3 regions of the Salinicola endophyticus genome follow, and region 3 is predicted to be linked to each of the others. Evidence: predicted binding sites of a transcription regulator. Region 3 holds the regulator's gene; each other region holds the start of a gene.
What was found. The regulator LexA, encoded in region 3, represses DNA repair genes until DNA is damaged. The targets are predictions, from matches to a motif close to TACTGTNTANNTANACAGTA.
Positions count from the first base shown of each region.

Region 1 (7,428 bases), 1.0 Mb from region 3:
TGGCCGACAGCGCCTTGTCCTCGAACTCCTTGAGCTCGGGGATGATGAAGCGCTCGGCATTCTTCAGCGTCTGGCGCCGGATGTAGTCCACCGGCACCTCGCGGGCCTGGGCCCGGGGGATCTCGATATAGTAGCCGTGGACCCGGTTGTAGCCGACCTTGAGCCCGGCCAGGCCGGTGCGCTCGCGCTCGCGCAGTTCGAGCTTCACCAGATAGTCGCCGGCGTGCTCGGCCAGGCCGCGGTACTCGTCGAGCTCGGCGTCGAAGCCCTCGCGGATCACACCGCCGTCGCGGATCACCACTGGCGGGTTGTCGATCAGCGCCTGGCTGAGGGTCGCCGCCGTCTCGGGGTAGGGGCGAATGTGCCGGGCCAGATCGTCGAGGGCGCTCTCTCCCTCGATCGTCCCCAGCGCGCTCTGCAGCTGGGGCAGCGCATTGAGCGCGTCGCGCAGGCGGGCCAGATCCCGCGGGCGGGCGCTGCGCAGGGCGACCCGGGCGAGAATGCGCTCGACGTCGCCGACCTCGCCCAGGATCTCGCGCAGCGCCAGGTGGTCGTCCTGTTCCAGCAGCAGTTGTACCGCCGCCTGGCGCGCGCTGACCTGAGCGCGATCGCGCAGCGGGCGGTTGAGCCAGCGCTTGAGCAGGCGTGACCCCATCGGCGTGGTGGTGGTGTCGAGCACGCTGGCCAGGGTGTTGTCGCCGCTGCCGCCGAGGTTGATGTCGATCTCCAGATTGCGGCGGCTGGCGGCGTCGATCACCACCGCGTCGTCGCGGCTCTCGATGCCGAGGGCGTTGACGTGTGGCAGGCGCGAGCGCTGGGTGTCGCGGGCGTAGTCGATCAGCACCCCGGCGGCGACCAGCGCGACCTCCAGGTGGGTGCAGCCGAAGCCGCGCAGATCGGCCACCTGGAACTGGTCGCACAGCAGGCGGTTAGCGGTCTCCAGGTCGAAGTGCCAGTCGTTCTGGCGACGCAGTCCGGTGCGCTCGGCCAGCGCCGGGGGCAGGTCCTGGGTCTCGGCGGCGAGCAGCTCGGCCGGCTGCAGGCGATGGATCTCGGCCTGCATGTCGGCCTCGCCGTCGACCTCGACTACGGCGAAGCGGCCGCTGGAGAGCTCCAGCCAGGCGATGCCCCAGCGTTCGCCGTGGCGGTGCAGGGCCACCAGCAGATTGTCGCGGCGCTCGTCCAGAAGCGCCTCGTCGTGCAGCGTGCCCGGGGTGACGATCCGCACCACCCGACGCTCCACCGGTCCCTTGCTGGTGGCGGGGTCGCCGATCTGCTCGCAGATCGCCACCGACTCGCCCGAGCGCACCAGTCGCGCCAGGTAGGACTCGGCGCTGTGATAGGGTACGCCGGCCATGGGAATCGGCGAACCGGCTGACTGGCCGCGCGCGGTCAGGGTGATGTCGAGCAGCTTGGCGGCGCGCTTGGCGTCGTCGTAGAACAGTTCGTAGAAATCGCCCATGCGGTAGAACAGCAGCACCTCGGGATGCTCACGCTTGATCTTGAGGTACTGCGCCATCATCGGCGTATGCTGCTGGGCTTTGCTGGCGGCCGTATCCTGCATGGCGTTACGAGGCTCTCTGGGTATCGTGGGGCATCATTGCGGCACGCGCCTCGCCGGGGCCGGCGAAGCATGAAGTATGAAACATGGAGAAAGGCCGAAGGTTACCACGTGGGTCAGCGTCGCTGCATCGCCGATCGCCCGCGCCGGGGTGACGCCGGTTCATGCCCGAGGTGTAGTGTTTTCAGTCTCGCCCGCGGCGGGCGAATCGTTACAGTGGGTGAAATCGGCATCCGAGGACCCCCTCATGGCCCGGCTGGTGCTCAATCACCTCAGTGACTCCACGTTCAGGCTGCTCTCGATCGAGGCCAACCGGCGCAACGTCAACGTCAGCGAACTGGCGGTCATCCTGCTCGAGATCGCGGTCGCCGATCTGTGTGCCGGGGGGCACGCGCAGCCGCTGCCGCCCACCTACCCGCGCGACGCCGAATAGTCGCCCGCGTGGGCGCCCGCGCCGGCCAGACGCGTTGCGTCGGCGCGCAAAGCTCGCATACTAAGTATCTGGCACCGGCCATATGCCACCTCGCATATGATGCCTCGCTATGCCATCAATCGCAGGCCGATACGCATATGCCAGCAGCGGCCTGACAAGACGCGCCCGTCCGCAGAGGGTGCCGGTACGGCGCAGAAGCCGCAGGAGTCCTCATGAACTTTCCAACCGATCATCCGCTGCCCCCCGGCAGTGACCAGGACCCGCAGGTGCTCGCCCGGCGCCTGGGCGAGGCGTGCCTGGCCGCCGGCTGTTTCGTCACCACCGCCGAGTCGTGCACCGGCGGTGGCGTGGCCGAGGCGATCACCGCGATCGCCGGTAGCTCGGGCTACTTCGCCAGCGGCTATGTCACCTACGCCAACGCCGCCAAGCAGCGCATGCTGGGGGTGTCGGCGCGGACGTTAGAGGCGCATGGGGCGGTCAGCGCGGCCACCGTGCGCGAGATGGTCGCCGGCGCTTGCCGCGACAGCGGCGCTGAGCTCGGCGTGGCGATCAGCGGCGTGGCCGGCCCTGGCGGCGGCAGTGCCGAGAAGCCGGTGGGGACGGTGTGGTTCGCCTGGGGCGATGCCGAGGCCCAGCGGGTGGCGTGCTTTCGGCTGCCGGGGGAGCGCGCCGCGGTGCGCGCCCAGGCGGTGGCGATCGCCCTGGCGGGGCTGCTCGAATCCTTCTCCGCCGCGAGCTGAGCGGTACTTGGTACTGGCCTCGCCGGGCGCTATCCCGGAAAATGCAGCGACGCATGCGGAAAATCGACGCGAGGATATAGGCGCGAGCGATTTTTTTCGCCATACTACTGGCTAATCATACAGTGATCGGGCGGCCTGGCCGTCTCGCCCGTCGCCAAGGACGCCTCGCCCACGGGGTGGCCCTATGCGGCGGGCTCACTTTTCCGGCCGCCACCCCACGACGCCAGCTTTCCAAGGCTCGTCTTCGACGCACTCACAGGAGACTTTCATGGCACAGGACGAAAATCGCAGCAAGGCACTCAGCGCGGCTTTGTCGCAGATCGACCGCCAATTCGGCAAAGGCACCGTGATGCGTCTGGGCGATACGCCGCGCACCGCCATCCCGGTGGTCTCGACCGGCTCGCTGGGGCTGGATATCGCTCTCGGGGTGGGCGGTCTGCCCTACGGCCGTGTGGTCGAGATCTTCGGTCCCGAATCCTCGGGCAAGACCACCCTGACCCTGTCGGTGATCGCCCAGGCGCAGAAGCAGGGCAAGACCTGCGCCTTCATCGACGCCGAGCACGCGCTCGATCCTAGCTACGCCGAGAAGCTGGGGGTCGACCTCGACCAGCTGCTGGTGTCGCAGCCGGACACCGGCGAACAGGCGCTGGAGATCTGCGACATGCTGGTGCGCTCCGGCGGTGTCGACGTCATCATCATCGACTCGGTGGCGGCGCTCACCCCGCGCGCCGAGATCGAGGGCGAGATGGGCGACTCCCACGTCGGCCTGCAGGCGCGTCTGATGTCGCAGGCACTGCGCAAGATCACCGGCAACATCAAGAACGCCAACTGCATGGTGGTGTTCATCAACCAGATCCGCATGAAGATCGGGGTGATGTTCGGCAGCCCCGAGACCACCACCGGCGGTAACGCGCTGAAGTTCTACTCCAGCGTGCGTCTCGACATTCGCCGCATCGGCTCGGTCAAGCAGGGTGACGAGGTCACCGGTAACGAGACCCGGGTCAAGGTGGTCAAGAACAAGGTGGCGCCGCCGTTCCGCCAGTCCGAGTTCCAGATTCTCTACGGCAAGGGCATCTACCATGCCGGCGAGGTGATCGACCTGGGCGTGCAGTGCAGTCTGGTCGACAAGGCCGGTGCCTGGTACAGCTACAAGGGCAGCAAGATCGGCCAGGGCAAGGCCAATGCGGCCCAGTACCTGGAAGAGAATCCGGCGATCATGACCGAGATCGAGGATCAGATTCGCGCCCAGCTGCTGGCCGTCGCCGCGCCCAAGGAGAAGGACAAGGAGAAGGAAGCGGAAGCCGCGGCCACCGACGACGCCAACGACTCGCTGCTGTAGCGCGAGGCGCGGGCAGGCGGTTGGGTTGATGACACGGGCGATTTTCAGGTCGGCGCCGAGGAGGAGAGCACGCCATGGCTGAGGCTGCGGAGATCCCGCCCCGGGAGCGGGCGATCGCCCTGCTGGCACGTCGCGAGTACAGCCGCGCCGAGCTCGAGCAGCGCTTGGCTGCCAAGGGCGTCGAGTCGGAGGAGATCGCCGTCACGCTGGACGCGCTGGCGGCGGAGGGGCTGCAGTCCGATACCCGCTTTGCCGAGATCTTCGTGCGTTCCCGGGTGCAGCTCGGTCACGGCCCGGTACGGATTCGCGGCGATCTGGCCCAGCGTGGCATCGACGATGCCCTGGCCGCGCTGGCGCTCGAGGCGGAGGCGCCGGACTGGCAGGCGCTGGCGTGTCAGGCCCTGGCCAAGCGCTTCGCCGGACCCGGTAGCACGCCCCGCGAACGGGCCAAGCGCGAGCGCTTCCTGGCCGGGCGCGGGTTCGGCTTCGACCAGGTGCGCCACGCCATGCGCCACGCCTGGGAGCTCTGAGTCCCGGGCTTTATCCCCGACCTTGTCGGGTCTGGCGGCGCCCCCTGGTGCGCCACGCTGTCATGGCAACGCGCCGGACCGCGATATCTCTCACCCTGGCGCCTTGCACTCCCGCTCCCTCGCCGTGCCAGCGGCTCGCGCTTCTCTTTCCCGTTTCGCTCTCCGCGTTCCTCTTTCCCAGCCTCTCGTTTCTCCCCATCCCCGGTTACACCCATGACACGAGACCCGGGCAGGCCCGACAAGACGTTGCCGGTGCCGTTGCCGTTGCTGGCGATCCGATCCGCCCGAGGGCGGCGAATGTCGGCGACATGGGTGTCGCACTCGACAGACTCACAGTCGACCACGTTATACTAACGCGCCTTGCGATGGCCGCAGGAGCAGCGCCTCGCTGCCGAGACGGCCGTCTGCGCGTCGCCACGTGGTCCGTTTGCCGCCGTGGGCACGCCTATCGTCACGGACTTTCGCCAAGATCCGTCGTCACGGATTTTTGCCACGGACTCTCGCTACGGATTGTTTATGAAAAGCGCAGCTATCAGACAGGCTTTCCTGAACTACTTCGAGGAGCGCGGACACACCATCGTGCCTTCTGCCTCTCTGGTGCCGGAAAACGACCCGACCCTGCTCTTCACCAACGCCGGCATGGTGCCGTTCAAGGATGTCTTCCTGGGGCGCGACCCGCGGCCCTATGTGCGGGCGACCTCGGCCCAGCGCTGCGTGCGCGCCGGCGGCAAGCACAACGACCTCGACAACGTCGGCTATACCGCGCGTCACCACACCTTCTTCGAGATGATGGGCAACTTCAGCTTCGGCGACTACTTCAAGGCCGATGCCATTCGCTTTGCCTGGACCTTCATTACCGAGGTGCTGGGGCTGCCCAAGGAGCGTCTGTGGGTCACCGTACACCACAGCGACGACGAGGCGGCGACCATCTGGGTCGACGAGATCGGGGTCGACCCGGCGCGGCTGTCGCGGCTCGACGAGGACAACTTCTGGCAGATGGGCGACACCGGCCCGTGCGGCCCGTGCTCGGAGATCTTCTACGACCACGGCCCTGAAGTGTGGGGCGGCCCGCCGGGAAGCCCGGAAGAGGATGGCGACCGCTACATCGAGGTGTGGAACCTGGTCTTCATGCAGTTCGACCGCGATGCCAGCGGCGAGCTGCACCCGCTGCCCAAGCCGTCGATCGATACCGGCATGGGCCTGGAGCGCATGGCGGCGGTGATGCAGGGCGTGCACTCCAACTACGAGATCGACCTGTTCCAGGCGCTGCTGGCGGCCGCCGCCGAGGTCACCGGCCATGCCGATACCACCACGCCGTCGCTGCGCGTGATCGCCGACCACATCCGCTCCTGTGCCTTCTTGATCGTCGATGGCGTACTGCCCTCCAACGAGGGGCGCGGCTACGTGCTGCGGCGGATCATCCGCCGTGCCATCCGCCACGGGCACAAGCTCGGCGCCAGCGGCACCTTCTTCCACAAGCTGGTGGCGGCGCTCGACGCCGAGATGGGGGAAGCCTACCCCGAGCTGCGTCAGGCGCGCGAGCAGATCGAACGCGTGCTGCTCAAGGAAGAAGAGCAGTTCGCGCGGACGCTGGACCACGGCATGAGGCTCTTGGACGTAGAGATAATTGATTTAGCTCTCAAAGAATTCCTGAGCAAGAAAGGGAAGCCTTACCTCTCCTCTAAGGTGGATAGCGTTGATCCATCTAGAGTTTGTAGGACATACCAGAAAGAATTAGGTGCGTATCAGCATATTTATGCTGCAATCGTCGGCGACGAGAGGGACTGGACGATCCTAAAATATATGGGATCTGAGTATGAATACTTGCTTCTCGTTGCGCCTGAAAAATCCAATTTTATCAAAGGCTTGGTTGCTAACGAGCCAGGTGTGACTGTGCAGTCAATGGAAGGCCTTGAGCTTGATGGTGCAACAGTATTCAAGCTCTACGACACTTACGGCTTCCCCTATGACCTCACCGCCGATGTCTGCCGCGAGCGTGGCGTGACCCTCGACGAGGCCGGCTTCGAGCGCGAGCTGGAAGCGCAGCGCCAGCGCGCCCGCGCCGCCAGTCAGTTCGGCGGCGACTACGAGGCCGCGCTGAACCTCGAGGGCAGCACCGAGTTCACCGGCTATGACCGGCTCGAGGATCAGGCCCGGGTGACCGCGCTCGTCGACGCCGAGGGCAACGAGCGCGAGCGCCTCGAAGCGGGCCAGAAAGGGGTGGTGGTGCTCGACCGCACGCCGTTCTACGCCGAGTCCGGCGGCCAGGTCGGCGACACTGGCTATCTGCACGGCGACGGCGCCCGCTTCCAGGTCACCGACACGCGCAAGCAGGCGGGCCACCACCTGCACGAGGGCGTGCTGCTCGAGGGCGAACTGAGCGTGGGGCAGACGCTCGCGCCGCAGGTCGACGCCTCGCTGCGCCAGGCCACCATGCGCAACCACTCCGCCACCCACCTGCTGCACGAAGCGCTGCGCCGTACCCTGGGCGACCACGTGCAGCAGAAGGGGTCGCTGGTGAGCGCCGAGCGTCTGCGCTTCGACTTCAGCCACTTCGAGCCGGTGACGCCGAATCAGCTGGCGGAAATCACCCGCATCGTCAACGCTGAGATTCTGGCCAACGCCCCTACCCAGACCGAGCAGATGACCCTCGATCAGGCCAAGGCCAAGGGCGCGCGGGCGCTGTTCGAGGCCAAGTACGCCGACGCCGTGCGCGTGCTCACCATCGGTAGCGACGGCTTCTCGATCGAACTGTGTGGCGGCACCCACGTGGCGCGTACCGGCGATATCGGGCCGTTCCATATCGTGGCGGAATCCGGCACCGC
Region 1 is NZ_CP159578.1:3,405,061-3,412,488, reverse strand. Features, by position in the region: gene mutS (DNA mismatch repair protein MutS) at 1-1,564, opposite strand, end outside; gene ABV408_RS15480 (hypothetical protein) at 1,809-1,994, shown strand; gene ABV408_RS15475 (nicotinamide-nucleotide amidohydrolase family protein) at 2,207-2,734, shown strand; gene recA (recombinase RecA) at 3,003-4,073, shown strand; gene ABV408_RS15465 (regulatory protein RecX) at 4,148-4,603, shown strand; gene alaS (alanine--tRNA ligase) at 5,120-7,428, shown strand, end outside.
Region 1: recA (recombinase RecA) is a predicted target of LexA. The motif match lies at 2,840-2,859, and genes of this name have one in related genera.

Region 2 (7,428 bases), 1.1 Mb from region 3:
TCGAGGTCTGCGGTCGCAGCGCCCACCTTATCATCGACACCAGGTGCAATAGCGTCTGCTGCCGTTATCGAACAGGCTTTGGCAAACGGGTGTTGACGAAAGAGTGAGGAGCAAGAGCGCGTTGAACGCAGAAGGAACTGCACAGGATGCTAATATTTAGCCACTGAACCCTGGACTTCCGATTCGCCCGCCGACAGCGAGCCCGCCATGCTGCAACCCGTTTCCCGCCAGAGCGATCTGACCCTCGAGCCCGACCAGACCCCACCGCGCCCGGCAGACGTGAGCACCTTCGCGCCGCTCGGCGTGCCCGCCTTCCGTATGATCTGGATCGCCAACCTGTTCGCCAACCTGGGCGTGTGGGCGCAGTCGGTGGCAGCGGCCTGGGTGGTCACCTCCAGCGCCGGCGGTGCGCTGCTGGTGGCGCTGATCCAGGTGGCCGCGGCGCTGCCGCTGGTACTGATGTCGATCGTCACCGGGGTGGTCGCTGACAACTACGACCGCCGCAAGGTGATGCTGTTCGGGTTGACCATCGAGCTGCTGGGCGGCGCCTTCATCACCCTGATCGCCTTTCTCGGCCTGCTCTCGCCTACCCTGCTGCTCACCTCGATCCTGTGCGTCTCGATCGGTGCCGCGATCACCACCCCGGCCTGGCAGGCGGCGGTCAACGAGCAGGTGCCGCGCAATCTGGTCTCCAGCGCCGTGCTGCTCAACAGCGTCAACTACAACGCCGCGCGTGCCATCGGCCCGGCCATCGGCGGGCTGCTGCTGGCGGCGGTGGGGCCGGCGTGGATCTTCCTGCTCAACGTGCTCTGTTTCTGCGGCCTGTTTGCCGCGCTGTGGCGCTGGAAGCGCGCGGTGATGCCCAAGTCGCTGCCACCGGAGCGGCTATGGGAGGGGGTCAAGGCGGCGCTGCACTTCGTGCAGTACTCCAGCGTCACCCGCCTGGTGATGCTGCGCGCCTTCATCTTCGGCATCTCGGCCAGCGCGATCTGGGCGCTGTTGCCGCTGCTGGCGCATCAGCACCCCAGCGGCAGCGCCTCGCTCTATGGCTACATGCTGGGTGGGCTGGGGATCGGCGCGATCGCCGGCAGCACCCTGGTCAACCGGGCACGCCAACGGCTCGGCAGCAGCCGCCTGATCAGCATCGCCGCCATACTGCTGGGCGGGGTGATGCTGATCCTCGGCGGGGCCGACCGGCTGTGGCTGCTATTCCCGGCACTGGTGATCGGCGGGGGCTGCTGGATCGCCGCGGTCGCCTCCTACAACTCGGCGGTGCAGGTGCTGGTGCCGGACTGGGTCAAGGCCCGCGCGCTGGCGCTCTACCAGACCGCGCTCTACGCCGGGCTGACTCTGGGCTCGCTGCTGTGGGGCCAGCTCACCGAGGGCCTGGGGGTGCACCTGGCGCTGCTGCTGGCCGGCGCGCTGCTGCTGATCTCGGCGCTGCTGCTGTTGCCCTCGCGGCTGCCCGATCTCGATGCCAGCGGCCTGATCGAAGCGCCGGAAGCGCACACCGAGCGCCCGGACTTCGAGTTCGACCCGGCCCGCGGTTCGGTCATGGTGACCATCGAGTACCGCATCGACGCCGAGCATCTACGCGACTTCGCTCGCGCGGTGCGCCCGCTGCGCAGGCTGCGCCTGCGCAACGGCGCCAAGCGCTGGTCGCTCTATCGCGATATCGTCGACCGCGACCTGTGGCAGGAAGTCTTCCTGGTACCCAACTGGCTGCAGCATCTGCGCATGCTCGACCGCATGACCCTGGGTGACCGCGCGATCATCGAACGCGTCACCGCCCTGCACGCCGGCACCGAGCCGCCGCGGGCGCGCCACGGGGTCAGCTACCGCTCCTCACGCCACGCCCAGGCGACGCTGACGCCGACTCAGACCCAACCGCCCGATGAGCCGGCGATGGCCGCCAATCCCAGCGCGGCCCCTTGGCCGCAGCGCGATACTCCGGCGCCATAGCTCTTCGTGATGGCTCTTAGTGATAGACCGACGCCATAGCCCTTCGCGATAGCCGAGCGGGCACGCCGGCACTTGCCAGCGAGTCTGCCGTGCGCGCCGCTGACACGGCAGCGACCTGCAAGCGTCACCCGGGCGTGCGATACTGCGGCCCCGCAGCGCCGGGCCGGACGCGCTGCATCGGCCAACCCAGGGAGCCCGACATGACCCAAGAGACCGCTCGCCAGACCCTCAAGCGCGTCTTCGGCTTCGACGATTTCCGTGGCGGCCAGGGCGCGGTGATCGAGCGCGTCATCGGCGGCCGTTCGACCGCGGCGATCTTCGCCACCGGCGCCGGCAAGTCGCTGTGCTATCAGCTCCCGGCGCTGCACCTGCCCCACCTCACCCTGGTGGTCTCGCCGCTGCTGGCGCTGATGCAGGACCAACTCGCCTTTCTCCAGCGCCACGGCGTGTCCGCCGCCAGCATCGACTCCACCCAGGACCGCGACACCGTGCGCGAGATCATGGAGCGGGCGCGGCGCAACGAGCTCAAGATTCTGATGGTCTCGGTGGAGCGGCTCAAGAACGAGCGCTTCCGCCACTTCCTGCGCCAGATCGCGATCTCGCTGCTGGTGGTGGACGAGGCCCACTGTATCTCCGAGTGGGGCCACAACTTCCGCCCGGACTATCTCAAGCTGCCCGACTACCAGCGCGAGTTCGACATCCCCCAGGCGCTGCTGCTCACCGCCACCGCGACCCCGGCGGTGATCGCCGATATGCGCGACAAGTTCGCCATCGCCGCCGAGGACGTGATCACCACCGGCTTCCATCGCCCCAACCTCGAACTGCTGGTCGAGCCGGTGCCGGCCGCCAAGCGTCTGGAGACCCTGGCGGCGTGGTTGGCACCGCAGCAGCAGCCGGGCGCGGCCGCGCCCACCATCGTCTACGTCACCCTGCAGCACAGCGCCGAGCAGGTGGCGGCGGCCTTGAGCGCCCGCGGTATCGCCGCGCGCGCCTACCATGCCGGGCTCGACAGCGAGACCCGCGATACCATTCAGCAGGGCTTCATGCACGGCGAGCTCGCCTGCATCGTCGCCACCATCGCCTTCGGCATGGGCATCGACAAGGGCGATATCCGCAACGTGCTCCACTACGACCTGCCCAAGTCGATCGAGAATTACAGCCAGGAGATCGGCCGCGCCGGACGCGACGGCCAGCCCTCGCGCTGTCTCACCCTGGCCGGCCGCGACGGCCTGCGGGTACTGGAGAACTTCGTCTACGGCGACACCCCGGAGCGCGCCGGCATTCGCCACGTGCTCGGCGAAATCGCCGCCGCCGGCGCCGGGCCGGAGCGCCAGTGGCCGGTACTGCTCAACACCCTCTCGCGCGACAGCAACGTGCGCCTGCTGCCGCTGAAGACGCTGCTGGTGCGCCTGGAGATGCACGGCGTCATCGCCCCGCGCTATGCCTATCTGGCCGAGTACCGACTGCGCTACGTCGAGCCGGCAGAGGCGCTGGTGGCGCGCTTCGAAGGCGAGCGCGCCGACTTCGTGCGGCTGATCGTCGACAACGTGCCGATGGCGCGCACCTGGGGCACGGTGGATTTCGAGCGTCTCTATCAGGCGGGGGCGGCGGCCGGCATCGACGCCTCGCGGGGGCGGGTGATCACGGCGCTGGAGTATTTCCAGGAGAAGGGCTGGGTGGTGCTGGAGGCCAAGCGCATGACCGATGTCTACGAGGTGCTGACGCCCGAGTTCGACATCGACGGCCTGAGCGAGACGCTGCTAGCCGAGTACCAGGCGCGGGAGGCGAGTGAGATCGCCCGGCTGCACGCCATGCTCGACCTGTTCGAATCCACCACCTGCCTGACCTGGCGCCTGGCGGCCTATTTCGGCGAAGCGCCGCCGGCGGGTACTACTGGCTGCGGCCACTCGGTCCAGGCCGCCCAGGGCTGCGGCCATTGTTCGGTATGCCACGGCCGTATCGCCCGCCTGCCGCCGGCACCGCCGCTGCCCGAGCCCGATGCGCAGACGCTGCAGCAGGCGCTGGCGCCGTTCATCGCCCACCACCGCGACACCCTGGGCGAGGCCCCCGGCCCCCAGCGCATGGCGCACTTTCTGTGCGGGCTGGCGATGCCGCTGTTCACCCCGCTCAAGGCGCGCAAGCTGCCCGGGTACGCGCGCTTCGAGGCCTACCCCTATGCCGAGATCCGCACGCGCTGCGAGGCGCTGGCGGCGGCAGGCGAGACATCGGCCTGATACGCACCGGGCATATACGGAGACACGAATACTGTATGCAAAACCACTGTTTTTGAGTACAGTATTTGGCATTACGCTCCCCGATCGCGGCGGCCACCCTGACAGGGGCGGCCCGCCACCGGGGCTGCCGTCTCCCCTGCTCGAGGTGCGCCATGGAGCTGATCGACAAACTCTCCATCCTGGCCGATGCCGCCAAGTACGACGCCTCCTGCGCCAGCAGCGGCGCGCCCAACCGCAGCTCCCGCGGCAAGGCCGGGCTGGGCGCCTCCAGCGGCATGGGGATCTGTCACAGCTTCACCCCGGACGGCCGCTGCGTCTCGCTGCTCAAGGTGCTGCTGACCAACTTCTGCCTCTACGACTGCCAGTACTGTATCAACCGCCGCTCGAGCAATATTCCGCGCGCCCGCTTCACGCCGGAAGAGGTGGTGCGGCTCACGCTCTCCTTCTATCGCCGCAACACCATCAGCGGGCTGTTCCTGAGTTCGGGCATCATCCGCTCCAGCGACTACACCATGGAGCAGTTGATCCAGGTGGCGAAGCTGCTGCGTGAGACGCATCAATTCCGTGGCTATATCCACCTCAAGGCGATCCCCGAGGCCGACCCCAAACTGCTGGAAGAAGCCGGGCGCTATGCCGACCGCTTGAGCGCCAATATCGAGCTGCCGACGCTCACGAGTCTCAAGACCCTGGCCCCGGAGAAGGAGCTGGGTACCATCCACTCGGCGATGGGGCAGATCCGCCAGGGCATCGATGCCGCCAACGACGCGGCCACCCAGGACGCCAGACAGCCACCGCGCAGCGCCAACCCCAAACGTCTGGCGCCGCGCTACGCTCCGGGCGGGCAGAGCACGCAGATGATCGTCGGCGCCGATGCCACCGACGACCGCACCATCCTGCAGTCCGCCGAGCAGCTCTACCGCGACTTCCGCCTCAAGCGTGTCTACTACTCGGCCTTCAGCCCGATCCCCGAACGCCCCGCTGGCCTGCCCCAGGCGGCGCCACCGCTGCTGCGCGAACATCGGCTCTACCAGGCCGACTTCCTGATCCGCGGTTACGGCTTCGCCGCCGCGGAGCTGCTCGGCAAACCGGGCAATCTGGAGCTGGAGATCGACCCCAAGCTGGCCTGGGCGCTGACCCATCGCGATACCTTCCCGGTCGATCTCAACCGCGCCGAGCCTGCGCTGATCGCGCGCGTGCCGGGGATCGGCCTGAGGAGCGTACAGCGGCTGGTCGAGCTGCGCCGCCAGCGCAGGATCCGCTTTCAGGATCTGATCGCGCTGCGCTGCCGGGTGGAGACACTGCGCCCCTTCGTGGTGACCCAGGACTATCGCCCCGCCGATGGCCAGCGCGACAGTGCCCGCCTGCGCCAGCAGCTGACCGCGCCGCAGCCGGCGCAGATGGCACTATGGTGAGCCCGCGATGATGCCTGCGCCGTCAGCCGGTGCCATGCCCTGGGTGGTTCCCGCCGAGGACTTCGGCCAGTGGCGCGACGCTGCCCGGCGTCTGCTGCAGGCCGGTGTGCCGCCGGCGGCGGTGGTGTGGCAGGATGCGCGCGAAAGCCAGGAGGATCTCTTCGCCAGCGCCGAAGCCGATACCGCCTCCGGCGCTGTCTCCAACACAGGGGCCGGCGCTGTCAGGCTGCCCGAGCCGAACGTGCCGCCACCGCCGGTACGCATCGGCCGCGAGGACCTGGCCCTGCTCGAAAGCGCCTCCCGCTATCGCAGCGGCGGCGGCGAACAGAACCGCTGGGCGCTGCTCTATCGGGTGATATGGCGCCTGCACCACGGCGAGCGCGACGCCACCCACGCCGCCGACAGCGATGGCCGCGTGCTGCATCAGCGCCGCCATGCGGTCAAGCGCGAGGCGCACCATATGCACGCCTTCCTGCGCTTTTATCGCGACGCCACGGACGCCGACACGGCGGATACCCGGTGTGCCAAGGTAGCCCCTGGCGGAGAGGGTTTGCATGGCAGAGCGGATTGCCTCGGCAGGAGGGATGACCGCGACAGAGAGAATGACCTCGGGGTGGAAGAGTCCCAGGCCAGCTTTATCGCCTGGTTCGAGCCGGCCCACGACGTGCTCGACCTGGGCGCCGAACACTTCGCCGACCGCTTGGGCGGCACCCCCTTCCTGATTGCCACCCCGCGTGGCGGCGTGTTCTGGGACGGCAAGCAGCTGGATTACCGCACGCCCTGCCCCGAGGCCTGGGCCACCCGCGCCCGGACTGCCCAGGCCGCCGGCGCGGATGACCAGCATGCGCTATGGCGCACCTACTTCGTCAGCACCTTCAATCCAGCGCGGCTCAATCATCGGGCCATGACCCAGCACATGCCGCAGCGCTTCTGGCGTCATCTTAGCGAAGGCGACCTGATCCCCGCGCTCGAAGCCCGCGCTCGCCACGGCGGGCGCCGCCTGGCTCAGGAGGCGAGCGTCGGTGAGCGCAAGGGGAAGACGCTACCACCCACGCGCCGCTAGTCGCTCAAGAAGAGGCGGTATCGATCCGCGCCACCGCATCACGGCTGGCGAGATCGCGCGCCTCGCCGGTGAGTTCGTAAAGCCGGCCGTCGCGCATTTCCAGCAGGCGATCGGCTTCGGCGAAGTAGTGGTCGTCGTGACTGATGGCGAACACGGTGATGCCGAGTTCGCGGAAGCGCGGCATCAGCTCGCGGTAGAAGACCCGACGGAACTGCGGGTCCTGATCCGCAGCCCACTCGTCGAGCAGCAGGATCTGACGCTGCTCGACCAGTGCCATCAGCAGTGCCAGGCGCTTGCGCTGCCCTTGGGAGAGTTCGGTATCCAGCACCTGGCCGGCCTCCAGCTCGAGCTTGCGCGCCAGTTGCAGCGTCTCCAGCCAGTTGTCGAGCAGCGCCGGATCGGCGGCCCCGCCGCGCGGCCCCATCAGCCGGTCGAACTGATGAAAGTCGGTATAGACCGCGGCGAAGCGCTGACGATAGCGCGGCCATTCGGCCTCGGTGACCGCCACACCGTCGATCTGGATCTCCCCCGCATGCGGCCGGTAGAGCCCGGTCAGCAGCTTGGCCAGGGTCGACTTGCCGCTGCCGTTACCGCCGATCAGATAGACCTGCTCGCCGCGGACGAGCTCGAGGTCGAGCGGGCCCACCGCGAAGCCCTCACGCCCGCCACGCTCGGGGTAGCGATAGGTGACCCCGCGCAGTGCCAGCGTCTGCCACTCGCCGTGCTCTTCGACCAGGTCGAAGGAGGGCCGGTAAGG
Region 2 is NZ_CP159578.1:1,277,262-1,284,689, reverse strand. Features, by position in the region: gene ABV408_RS05880 (MFS transporter) at 208-1,962, shown strand; gene ABV408_RS05875 (RecQ family ATP-dependent DNA helicase) at 2,163-4,196, shown strand; gene ABV408_RS05870 (putative DNA modification/repair radical SAM protein) at 4,349-5,608, shown strand; gene ABV408_RS05865 (DUF4130 domain-containing protein) at 5,616-6,671, shown strand; gene ABV408_RS05860 (multidrug ABC transporter permease/ATP-binding protein) at 6,676-7,428, opposite strand, start outside.
Region 2: ABV408_RS05870 (putative DNA modification/repair radical SAM protein) is a predicted target of LexA. The motif match lies at 4,241-4,260, and genes of this name have one in related genera.

Region 3 (7,428 bases):
CGAGAGGTTCATGCCGATTTCACCGCAGCCGCCCAACGGATGAAACAGCAGAGGCGGATAGGTACGGGGGCGAATCTGCGCGCGCGGACGAAACATCGGCTTCCTTAACGGGAAAAGTCTCGGCTCACTATAAGGCATCGCTCTCGGCCCGCTCAAACCGGGATCGGACCACGCAACGGCGAGCGTCGCAGCCACGGTGAATCGGGTACAATGTCGCCGCCCCGATCGCGGCGGGCGTCGTGCCGCCGCTACCGAGGCAGGTTGCGTCGTCGCCTCCTCTCGGTGCGCGGCGACTTTTCGTTTCATCGACCCTGTCAGCGTGAGTTATGCCGCACAATTATCGTTTGATCGTCTCCTGCCCCGACCGGGTCGGGATCGTGTCCCGGGTCTCGGGCTTCATCGCCGCCCAGGGGGGCTCCATCATCGAGGCCAACCAGCACTCCGACCTGGATAACGGGCGCTTTTTCATGCGCTACGACATTCAATCGGAGGCGCTGGGCGCCGCGGCCTTCCGGGCCGAGTTCGAGACCATCGCCCGTGAGTTCGCGATGGATTGGCGGCTGAGCGACGCCAGCCGGCGTCAGCGCGTGGTGCTGATGGTCTCGCGTGAGTCGCACTGTCTGGTCGACCTGCTCTACCGCTGGTCGGCGGGGGAGCTCGATTGCGATATTCCCTGCGTGATCTCCAACCACGACGACCTGCGCGCGCTCGTCGAGTGGCACGGCATCGACTTCCATCGGGTGAGCGTCGACCCCGCCGACAAGGCCCCCGCGTTCGCCGAGGTCGAGCGGCTGATCGATGCGGCCGAAGCCGACAGCGTGGTGCTGGCACGTTACATGCAGATCCTGCCGCCGGCGCTGTGCGAGCGCTACGCCGGGCGCATCATCAATATCCACCACAGCTTTCTACCGTCCTTCGCCGGCGCCAAGCCTTACCACCAGGCGTTCGAGCGCGGGGTCAAGCTGATCGGTGCGACCTGCCACTACGTCACTCAGGAGCTGGACGCGGGGCCGATCATCGAGCAGGACATTCAGCGGGTGTCGCACTGCCATACACCCCAGGACCTGGTTCGGCTGGGGCGTGACGTGGAGAAGGCGGTGCTCGCCCGTGGCCTGCGCTGGCACCTGCAGGACCGCGTGCTGATCCACGGCAACAAGACCGTCGTCTTCTCCTGAGCCCCTGTGCGGTGCCGGCGTCGCGCCTGCGGCGTCAGGTCGGCTGCTCGCCGTCGAACAGACTGAGCTGGCGCTGTTCGGCCTCCGGCGCCAGGCGCACGCCGACCCCGAGCAGGCGCACCGGGCGGCCGCCGCGCTGCCAGGCGCTCTCCAGCAGCTCGTGGAAGCGCGCGTGGATCACGCCGCGGGCGCCGGTCTCCTGGGTGGTGCTGGTGAAGTCGTGAAAGCGCACCTTGACGAACTGCTTGCCGATGTCGGGATTGCCATGGCGGGCCAGGCGTTCGTCGAGACGCGCGATCAGCGGTGCCAGTGCCTGGTGGCACTGGGCGAGGTCCGGCAGATCGCTGTCGTAGGTGGTCTCGACGCTGACCGACTTGCGCTCGCGGGTGACGTTGACCGGGCGGTCGTCGATGCCGTGGGCCAGCTCGTGCAGGCGCTGGCCGAACTTGCCGAAAGCGTCGAGCAACTGCTCCAGCGGCCGGGCGCGCAGTTCGGCACAGGTAGCGATGCCGAGCCCCTCCAGCTTGGCGGCGGTGGCAGGACCGACCCCGTGCAGCTTGTCGACCGCCAGCCCCTCGATGAAGCTTGCCATCTGTGCGGGGGGAATCACGAACAGGCCATCCGGCTTGTCCCAGTCGCTGGCGATCTTGGCCAGGAACTTGTTGGGCGCCACGCCCACCGAGACCACGATGCCGGTACGCGCGAGCACTTCCTGCTTGAGCCAGTGCGCCATCCAGGTCGCGCTGCCCTGGAAACGGGTGACCTCGCTGACGTCGAGATAGGCTTCGTCGAGAGAGAGCGGCTCCACCAGCGGGGTCAGCTCGTGGAATACCGCTTGAATGTCATGCGAGACGCGGCGGTAGCGATCGAAGTCGGGCTTCAGCAGCTTGAGCTCGGGGCACAGGCGCAGGGCGCGTGCGGTGGGCATCGCCGAATGGATGCCGTAGCGCCGGGCCGGGTAGTTGCAGGTGGCGATGACCCCGCGCTTGTCGGCACTGCCGCCGATCGCCAGCGGCAGGTCGCGTAGCCTGGGGTCGTCGCGCATTTCCACCGCGGCGTAGAAGCAGTCGCAGTCCGCGTGGAGGATCTTGCGCATGGCCGCTGGCGTCTACTGCAGGCCCAGGCCGTTGCCGCCGCGGATGATGCCTACGCCGAGACCCTCGATATCCAGCTGCTGATGTTCCAGGTCGACCTCGATGGGGGCGAAGTCGGCGTTTTCCGCCAGCAGGGTGACGCGGCGCCCGTGCCGGTGGAAGCGTTTGACCGTGACCTCGTCATCGAGCCGGGCGACCACGATCTGGCCGTCGCGCACTTCCTGGGTGCGATGCACGGCGAGCAGGTCGCCATCGAGGATGCCGATGTCTTTCATCGACAGCCCGCGCACACGCAGCAGGTAGTCGGCCCTGGGGGCGAAGTAGTCCGCCGGCAGCGGGCAGTAGCGGTCGATGTGCTCGGCGGCGAGAATCGGGCTACCGGCGGCGACGTTGCCCACGATCGGCAGGCCGGTTTCGGCGGGGTCGGTGGGTTCCGGGGTGCCGGCCGCAGCGGGCAGACGGATCCCGCGGGATGTCCCCGGAATCATGCGGATCACACCCTTGCGATCGAGCGCACGCAGGTGCTCCTCGGCGGCATTGGGAGAGCGGAATCCCAGCGCCTTGGCGATCTCGGCGCGGGTGGGTGGATAGCCGAACTCGGTCATCGTCTTGACGATGAAATCGTAGACGTTCTGCTGCCGGGCGGTGAGCGGTCTCGACATTGGGCGTCTCCCCGGGGCCTGTCAGGGCGTGGTCATGTATACAGTCTGGAATTGTATCCAGTCCTGCTGGGCAGGGAAAGGGGGCAAAGCGCAGAGCGCCTTCGACGTTTGCCGCGATTGTGCCGTGGCGCCGGGGGTGGTTAGATTCGAAAGCGTTTCAAACAGGCGTTTTTTAGCTGATTCGACAGGCGTTGGCCGGCAGGTTCGATGCCCGTGAACAGCCGCCGATATCGACAGGAAAGAGGTAGTCCATGGCTCAGTCCGACACTGTGACCCGCATTCTCGACACCGCCGAGGTGTTGTTCGCCGAGAAGGGGTTCGCCGAGACGTCGCTGCGCAACATCACCACCCGGGCCAAGGTCAATCTGGCGGCGGTCAACTATCATTTCGGCTCCAAGAAGGCGCTGATCCAGGCGGTCTTCGCGCGCTATCTCGACCCCTTCTCCGAGCGCCTCAATCACGCGCTCGACGGGCTCGAGCGTCACTATGGCGGGCAGGCCATCCCCCTCGAGGTGCTGCTCGAGCGCCTGGCCGAGAGCGTGCTCGAGGTACCGGCGGAGCGCCACAGTCTCAAGATCTTCATGAAGCTCCTGGGACTCGCCTATACCCAGGCCCAGGGGCATCTGCGACGCTATATCCAGGCGCACTATGGCGAAACCTTCCACCGCTTCGTCGCCTGCCTGCGTCTGGCCACGCCCGGGTTGCCGGAGGCGGAGCGCTTCTGGCGCCTCCACTTCATGCTCGGGACCGTGGTATTCACGCTCTCCGGACTGGATGCGCTGCGCGATATCGCCGACAACGAGTATCACGAGCATGTCACCGTGCGCGATCTGATCCGACGACTCAAGCCGGTGGTAGCGGCGGGCATGCTGGCACCGCTGGAGCCGCCGGAGGCGGCAGCGAGCTGACGCCGCAGTGCCGACCTCTGTCATGACGCCGGCGGGTCGTCTAGAATCGGGCGCTTCACGGTTTCAGGTAACGGCTATGACACAACCGCTGGGTCCGGTAATGCTGGACGTCGAGGGCACTCGACTGCGCGAGGAGGAGCGGCGGCTGCTGTCCCGTCCCGAGGTCGGGGGCGTCATCCTGTTTGCGCGCAACACCCCGGATGCAGGCACCACCCAGGCGCTGATCGGTGAGATTCGCGCTTGCCGCCCGGACCTGCTGGTCGCCATCGACCAGGAGGGCGGGCGCGTGCAGCGGCTCAAGCAGGGCGTGACCCGGCTGCCGCCGATGGCGACCCTGGGGCGGCAATTCGCCGAGGCGCCGGAGGCCGCGCTGGCCCTGGCTCTGGACACCGGTTGGCTGCTGGGCATGGAGATGGCCGCGTGCGGTTTCGACCTGACCTTCGCCCCGGTGCTCGACCTCGACGATGACCAGTCGCCGGCGATCGGCTCGCGCAGCTTCTCGCCCGACCCGGAGGTGGTCGCGGCGCTGGCCGGTGCCTTCATCGATGGCCTGCACGATGCCGGCATGGTCGCCATCGGCAAGCACTTTCCCGGCCATGGCGGGGCGCGTCAGGATTCGCACCATGCGGTGGCCCGGGATCCGCGCTCGCTGGAGGCGCTGCGCGCGCACGATCTGGTGCCGTTTGCGCGGCTGGCGAGCAAGCTCGATGCGGTGATGCCGGCGCATGTGATCTTTCCTGCCTTCGACGAGCGCCCGGCGGGCTTTTCGCCCAGCTGGCTGGGGCTGCTGCGCGAAGAGCTCGGCTTCAAGGGGGCGATCTTCTCCGACGACCTGACCATGGCGGCGGCCCACGCTGCCGGAACGCCGGCGGCGCGCGCCGAGGCGGCCTGGGCCGCCGGCTGCGACATGGCGGTGATCTGCAATGACCCCGCAGCGGCGCGGGAGGTGGTGGATGCGTGCAGCGGACGCCAGGCGCCGCGGATCGCCAAGCTGCGTTACGCCCGCGCCCGGCCGAGCCTCGAGTCGCTGGCGGTGATCTCGCGCTGGCGGCGTACCCACGCCCGCTTGGAAGCCCTCAACGAGGCGGAGTGATCCGCCCTCTGTCCCCAGGCGGCGCCGGCCCTGCCGGTTGCCGCCCACTGCTATTGATACGGAATACGATGACTCAATCTACGCCCCCCGACGCGCTGAACTCGATGCAGGAGGTCATGGACAACGCCGACTGTCTGATCGACCAGGCCCAGGTAGAGCAGGCCCTCGACCGGATGGCCGCGGCGATCACCCGCGATCTCGGCGACAAGCTGCCGGTGTTCTACTGCGTGATGAACGGCGGTCTGATCACGACGGGGCATCTGTTGACCCGGCTCGGGTTCCCGCTCGAGGTCGACTATCTCCACGCCACCCGCTATCGCGGCGGGCTCCGTGGCGGTGAGCTGTTCTGGCGGGTCTCGCCGGAGATCCCCATGGCCGGGCGCCATGTGGTGATCGTCGATGACATTCTCGACGAGGGGGCGACCCTGGCGGCGATTCTCGACTACTGCCGTGAGGCGGGCGCAGCGAGTCTCTCCACCGCGGTGCTGGTCGACAAGCAGCACGATCGCAAGGCTTCGCCGAATCTCAAGGCGACCTACTGTGGTCTGGAAGTGGTCGACCGCTACGTGTTCGGCTTCGGCATGGACTACAAGGGCTACTGGCGCAACGCCCCCGGTATCTTCGCGCCCAAGAACCTGTAACCCTGGAAGCAGCGTGCCACGCTGCTGCCGCTTTCCATCGCGGCCCGCTGCCGCCGCTGCCTCTATCTCCTGCGTCCCGCGCTCTGCTCCGCGTCCCGCCGTTGCCGCTAGCGCGGGCTGAAGCGTCGTTGTAAGCCCGTCTCGTTCATCATGCGCGTGGAAATCTCTTCGATCGAGAAGCGCGTGGTATCGATGAACGGGATGTTCTGGCGCCGATAGAGCGCTTCGGCCTGCTCGATCTCCTGCATGCACTGGTCCATTGAACAGTAGCGGCTGTTGGGGCGGCGTTCGGTACGGATCGCGGCCAGGCGCCTGACATCGATGGTCAGCCCGAACAGCTTGTGGCGGTGCTTGGCCAGCGATGCCGGCAGGGCCAGAATGCCGTTCTCGTCGAGGTCGTCCTCGGTCAGCGGATAGTTGGCGGCGCGGATACCGAACTGCAGCGCCAGATAGAGCGACGTGGGCGTCTTGCCACAGCGCGACACCCCGACCAGGATGATGTCCGCCTCCTCGTACTGATGGGTGCGTGCCCCGTCGTCGTTATCGAGGGCGAAGTTCACGGCGTCGATACGGTGCATGTAGACATCGTCTCGCCCCATGGCATGGGCGCGGCCGACGGTGTAGGTGGAGTGGGTCGCCAGTTCCTCCTCCAGCGGGGCGAGGAAGGTCGAGAAGATATCGACCATGAACGCCGGCGCCTCGGCAACGATCGCGCGCACCGACTGGTCGACGATGGTATCGATGACGATCGGGCGCACGCCGTCACGCTCCGCGGTGACCTCGATCATGCCGACCAGCGAGCGCGCCTTGTCCAGGGTGTCGATATACGGCTTGGTGACCAGGTGGAAGTCGGTATTCTCGAACTGCGACAGCAGGCTGCGTCCCAGTGTCTCGGCGGTGATCCCGGTGCCATCCGAGATGAAGAAGGCGGTGCGTGTCATGGTGGGCTTTCCTCGGCGTCGATAGGCCATTGTCGACCCGGATTTCCTGTTCAGGCAACCACTTGTGACGACTCCGTCGCGAATTCCTCGGCTGACTACAAGAACCGTGGAAAAGACCGGATTCTTGTAGAAATACTCCAAACCCTACGCCCTTAAACTGCTGGCGCAGCCCGGGGGCGGCTGTTAGCTTCTGGCTCCAGCGAGGCGCAGAGGACGTGCCGCAACGTCAGCCGAAACGAGCAGGAGAGGACCTTGGAACCCTTCATCATCACTTTCGATCAGCTGGGTATGGGCGATGTCGAGCGGGTTGGCGGCAAGAACGCCTCCCTCGGCGAGATGATTTCGAATCTGGCCGATGCCGGCGTCACCGTGCCGGGCGGCTTTGCCACCACGGCACATGCCTACCGCGAATTCCTCAAGCACGAAGGGCTCAACGACCGTATCAATGCCGAACTCGCCACGCTGGACGTCGACGACACCGAGACGCTGGCCAAGGTCGGCGAAAAGATTCGCGGCTGGGTGATCGATACGCCGCTGCCGCCGGCTTTCGAGGCGGCGCTGGCGGATGCCTACCAGACCCTGCAGGCGCGCTATCCGCAGCTCAAGGTGGCGGTGCGCTCCTCGGCCACTGCGGAGGATCTGCCCGATGCCTCCTTCGCCGGCCAGCAGGAGACCTTCCTCAATATCGACGGCTTCGACAACGTCAAGCGCGCGGTGCACGAAGTGTTCGCCTCGCTGTTCAACGACCGTGCCATCTCCTACCGCGTGCACCGTGGTTACGCCCACGAGAACGTGGCGCTCTCCGCCGGGGTGCAGAAGATGGTGCGCTCCGAGACCGCCGCCAGCGGTGTGATGTTCACCCTGGATACCGAGTCCGGCTATCGCGGCGCGGTCTTCGTGACCGGCGCCTGGGG
Region 3 is NZ_CP159578.1:2,368,502-2,375,929, reverse strand. Features, by position in the region: gene ABV408_RS10745 (ribonuclease J) at 1-96, opposite strand, end outside; gene purU (formyltetrahydrofolate deformylase) at 327-1,175, shown strand; gene dinB (DNA polymerase IV) at 1,210-2,271, opposite strand; gene lexA (transcriptional repressor LexA) at 2,284-2,931, opposite strand; gene ABV408_RS10725 (TetR family transcriptional regulator) at 3,183-3,839, shown strand; gene nagZ (beta-N-acetylhexosaminidase) at 3,916-4,932, shown strand; gene ABV408_RS10715 (hypoxanthine-guanine phosphoribosyltransferase) at 5,001-5,573, shown strand; gene ABV408_RS10710 (pyruvate, water dikinase regulatory protein) at 5,681-6,514, opposite strand; gene ppsA (phosphoenolpyruvate synthase) at 6,767-7,428, shown strand, end outside.